2 regions of the Streptomyces sp. NPDC104581 genome follow, and region 1 is predicted to be linked to the other one. Evidence: riboswitches for the same ligand, from Rfam matches in the RefSeq annotation. Region 1 holds a riboswitch; the other holds the start of a gene.
The links. Region 1 has a riboswitch for cyclic di-AMP ahead of ACZ61E_RS04180 (C40 family peptidase). Riboswitches for the same ligand answer to the same signal wherever they lie in the genome.
Positions count from the first base shown of each region.

Region 2: it holds a riboswitch for cyclic di-AMP, as region 1 does, so the genes downstream of both, ACZ61E_RS20920 (M23 family metallopeptidase) here and ACZ61E_RS04180 (C40 family peptidase) in region 1, are expected to answer to the same signal.

Region 1 covers NZ_JBVJNN010000003.1:198,815-201,009, forward strand. The annotation lists gene ACZ61E_RS04180 (C40 family peptidase) at 41-1,210, opposite strand; cyclic di-AMP (ydaO/yuaA leader) riboswitch at 1,209-1,369, opposite strand; gene pcrA (DNA helicase PcrA) at 1,562-2,195, shown strand, end outside.
Region 2 covers NZ_JBVJNN010000025.1:17,428-19,622, reverse strand. The annotation lists gene ACZ61E_RS20925 (PP2C family protein-serine/threonine phosphatase) at 1-667, shown strand, start outside; cyclic di-AMP (ydaO/yuaA leader) riboswitch at 1,004-1,159, shown strand; gene ACZ61E_RS20920 (M23 family metallopeptidase) at 1,171-2,195, shown strand, end outside.

The DNA.
Region 1 (2,195 bases):
CCGGACGGCCGGGCGCCGAGCCGCCACCCCGGCGGGCGGCTCAGGCCGGGCGCACGCTGCCGTAGATCGGCATCGTGTAGATGGACTCCTCACGCACGTTCGCCCCCGGCTTCGGCGCGTGGATCATCTTGCCGTCGCCCTGGTAGATGCCGACGTGGCTGATGTCGTCGTAGAAGAACACCAGGTCGCCGGGGAGCAGGTCCGCCGTGGCGACGCGCGTGCCGACCTTCACCTGGTCCCAGGTCGTACGCGGCAGCTGGACGCCCGCCTCCTTCCACGCGGCGCCCGTCAGACCCGAGCAGTCGTAGGAGCTGGGGCCGGTGGCGCCCCACACGTACGGCTTGCCGATCTGCGCGCGGGCGAACGCGAGGACCTTCTCGGCCTTGGCCGCGTACGTACCGTCCGTGACACCCGAACCGCCGCCCGAGCCCGTGTCCGCGCCGCCTCCGGTCGCGGGCGCCTCCCGCTGCCGCGCCTCTTCCTGACGCCTGCGCTCCGCGGCCTCCTCCTTGGCCTTCGCCTCGGCCTTGCGGCGCGCCTCTTCCTCCTTCTTCCGCTCCAGCGCGGCGAGCCGCGCCTTCTCCTCGGCCGTGAGGTCCGACAGCAGCGAACGCGCCGCCGCGAGCTTGTTCTGGACCTTCTGCTTGCCGGCCTTGAGGGACGCCTGCGACTCCGTCAGCGCCTCCAGGCCCTTCGTCGCCTCGACGCGCTGCTCGGCCGCGGACCGCTGCTCCTTCTGGAAGTCCTCGACGGCCTCCTGCTGGCGGTCGGTCAGCCGGCCCATCAGCTGGGTCTGCTCGAAGTACGACTCCGGGCTGTCCGCGAACATCAGTGCGGCCGTGGGGCCGACCGCACCGGCGCGGTACTGCGCCGCCGCGTACGTACCGAGGGCGCGCCGCGCCTCGTTGACCTTCTCGGCGCTCTTGGCGACATCGTCCAGGACCCGGTCGACCGACCTGCGCTGCGTGTCGGTCGCCTCCTTCGCCTTGTTGTACTGCTGCGTCGCCGTACCGGCCTGCCGGTACAGGTCGTCGACCTTCTTCTGCACCTCTTCTATGGAGGGCTTGGGCTCCGCGGGCGCGGCGGTGGCGCTCTGCGTCGACAGCAGCGTGACCGAGGCGAGGGCGGCCGTCGTGAAACCGACGGCCGGTGTGTTCGCGCGCACGCCGGTACGGCCGCGCGATTTGCGGTGCGATGCCAAGGCAGGCATCTCCTTCCGTGGACCGCCTACCGGGTTAGCTGTCGGGTTCGGGCGGAACGGAAGGCTGCCCTACGGGCCGGGAACACGGCCCGATTCACCCCGGTGGAACATGGTGGGTCCCCGGTTCCGGACCCCCTTCGGGAAGCCCGGATTCGGCGCAGGCAGCCCGCTTGGCGCTGATCGCCGGTGGAGTACGGACGGCCTCGGCGTGCACGCTAGCCAATTCGTGGTGCCGCTGTGAAGGTTGGTGGCCGATATGCCCGATACATTTCCGTGACCTTTGCCGCACGCACTCGGCGGTGACCCCGCGAGGCCATGTGGCGGCGGGCTGTCAGTGCGGCACCCTAGACTCAGGAAGCGATGAGCAGCCTCTTTGACGACAGCTTCCTGGCGGACCTCCAGCCCTCGGCCGAGGAGCCCCCGCCGCCACCCGAGGACACCGCTCCGGAACAGGTGCCCGACGATCTCTTCGGAGGGAAGTTCGACGTGCCCCCGCCCAGGGATGCGTACCACCGAGACGGCGCGCCGCGCACGGTCGTGGACCCGGCGGCGCTGCTCGAAGGGCTGAACGACGAGCAGCGCGCCGCCGTCGTGCACACCGGGTCACCGCTGCTCATCGTGGCCGGGGCGGGCTCCGGCAAGACCCGGGTGCTGACGCACCGGATCGCGCATCTGCTGGGGACCCGCAGTGTGCATCCGGGCGAGATACTGGCGATCACGTTCACCAACAAGGCCGCGGGCGAGATGAAGGAGCGCGTCGGACAGCTCGTCGGACCGCGCGCCAACGCCATGTGGGTGATGACGTTCCACAGCGCCTGCGTGCGTATCCTGCGCCGGGAGTCGAAGCGGCTCGGCTTCACGTCCTCGTTCTCGATCTACGACGCGGCCGACTCCAAGCGGCTCATGGCCCTGGTCTGCCGCGATCTCGACCTGGACCCCAAGCGGCACCCCCCGAAGGCGTTCAGTGCCAAGATCTCGAATCTGAAGAACGAGC
Region 2 (2,195 bases), on a different contig from region 1:
TGACCTGTTCGCCGTCCAGGACACGGCGTACGGGGTGCGGCTGGTGGTCGGTGACGTACGCGGCAAGGGCATGGGCGCGGTCGAGACCGTGGCCGTCGTCATCGGCGCCTTCCGCGAGGCCGCCGAGCAGGAGAGCTCGCTCGAAGGGGTCGCGCAGCGGCTGGAGCGGGCGCTGGCGCGCGAAGGCACCCGGCGCAGTGGGATCGATCTCTTCGAGGGGTTCACGACCGCCGTACTGGCGGAGATCCCGCACGTCGAGGGCATGGTGCGGGTGGTCAACCGCGGGCACCCGGAGCCGATGGTGATCGCCGCCGACGGCGCGCTGACGGTCCTGGTCCCGTCCGACCCCGCGCTGCCGCTCGGAATGGGCGAGTTGGGGGCGTGGCCGGACCGGGCGGACGAGGTCCCGTACGGGTCCGGATCGACGCTGCTGCTCTATACGGACGGTCTCACCGAGGCGCGCAACGCGGCGGGTGTCTTCTACAACCCGCGCGAACGGCTGGCGGGACGGATCTTCCCCGGTCCGGACGAACTGCTGGAGGCGATCGTCGGGGACGTACGGCTGCACACCGGCGGCGGCAGTACGGATGACATGGCGCTGCTGGCGGTCAGCCGGCCGGCAGCGGGGCAGCCGGAGCGGCGCAGGACGATGCCCGTCGTGCCGTGAGTCGCCCCGTGGTCGCCCCGTCGCGCTCCCCGTAACACCGGTGGCCGACCACCGACCACCGACTACCGGTTGCCGGGGCGGTGTCGTCATCCGGTCCGGCACGCTGTGTAGTCGAAGCGCACCACTCCGCATAACATTTGACGCACCGTCAGTTCGAGTGTGCGATCACACACGGCCCGCAGGGCGATCAACTCGCCCGATTGTGCCCGCTTGTGGGCCGGTTGATCCTGCCCGTCATCGCTAATGATCACCCGGAACAGCTTGGAATAAGCGCCGGTCGTCTATTAACGTTCGATAACGCAGCGCGGTTGTCCCAGCCGTCGAAAGAGACGGCACCGTGCGCACGCGCCGAATTCCGCGAGGAAACCGGGGAACCACCAATTGGGGTGAATCGGGCGCCTCTTGTTCGCTTCGTGCGGTCAGGAACGCCCGTAGGAGACCTTCCTGCTCCGAACCCGTCAGCTAACCCGGTAGGCGAGAAGGAAGGAAAGGAGAGCGCCCCAGTGGCGTCCAACAGGCCTGCCCCCGAAGCCTCAGCCCCGGCCCATTTCGGCCCCGGCAGCCGGCTCACCGGCACCGATCACAGCAACGGCGAGGCGAGCAGGGACTGGGAGGAGTGGAATCCCACCGCGGAATCCATCCGTCCCGTACGCGGCAAGCACCGTGTCGCCAAGCAGCGCAACGCTCTCGCCCGCAGCTCCACGGTCCTCGGAGTGGGTGTCATCGCCGCGGTCGGCGCGGGAGGCATCGCCTCTGCCCAGGACAAGCCAGCGGTCTCGATATCACTTCCCGACGCGATCTCGGACAGTTTTCCCGACGCCAAGTCCCTTCCCGGCGTCGGGACTTTCATGTCCGACGGCGACAAGAAGAGCGACGAGACGCCCTCCCCGCTCACCACGGCGGCCCTCACCGCGGCGGACGCCCAGCAGGGCACCACCGACTCCGGCGAGGCGCTGCGCGCCCGCATCCTCCAGCAGGCGGAGCAGCAGCAGGCCGAGGCCGACGCAGCCCAGAAGGCGAGCGCCGAGGCCGCCGCGGCCGAGCAGGCCGCGGCCGAGGCCAAGAAGCAGCAGACCGACGCGGAGGAGAAGGCGGCCGAGGAGAAGCGCAAGGCCAAGGAGGCGGCGGAGGCCAAGGCGGAGAAGGAGCGCCTGGAGAAGCTGGCCGCCAGCTTCTCGCTGCCCACCTCCTCGTACACGCTCACCTCCACCTACGGCCAGACCGGCTCCATGTGGTCCTCCGGCCAGCACACCGGCCTGGACTTCGCGGCCCCCACGGGCACGCCCACCAAGGCCGTCCACACCGGGACCGTCAAGTCGGCGGGCTGGTCCGGGTCGTACGGTTACCGCGTCGTGCTGGAGCTCGACGACGGTACGGAGATCCTGTACGCCCACCTGTCCTCGATGACGGTCGGCGCCGGCCAGAAGGTCACCACCGGCGAGACCATCGGACGCGTGGGAGCCACCGGCAACGTCACCGGCCCTCACCTGCACCTGGAGGTACGGACCGGGGGCGGCAGCGGGGTCGA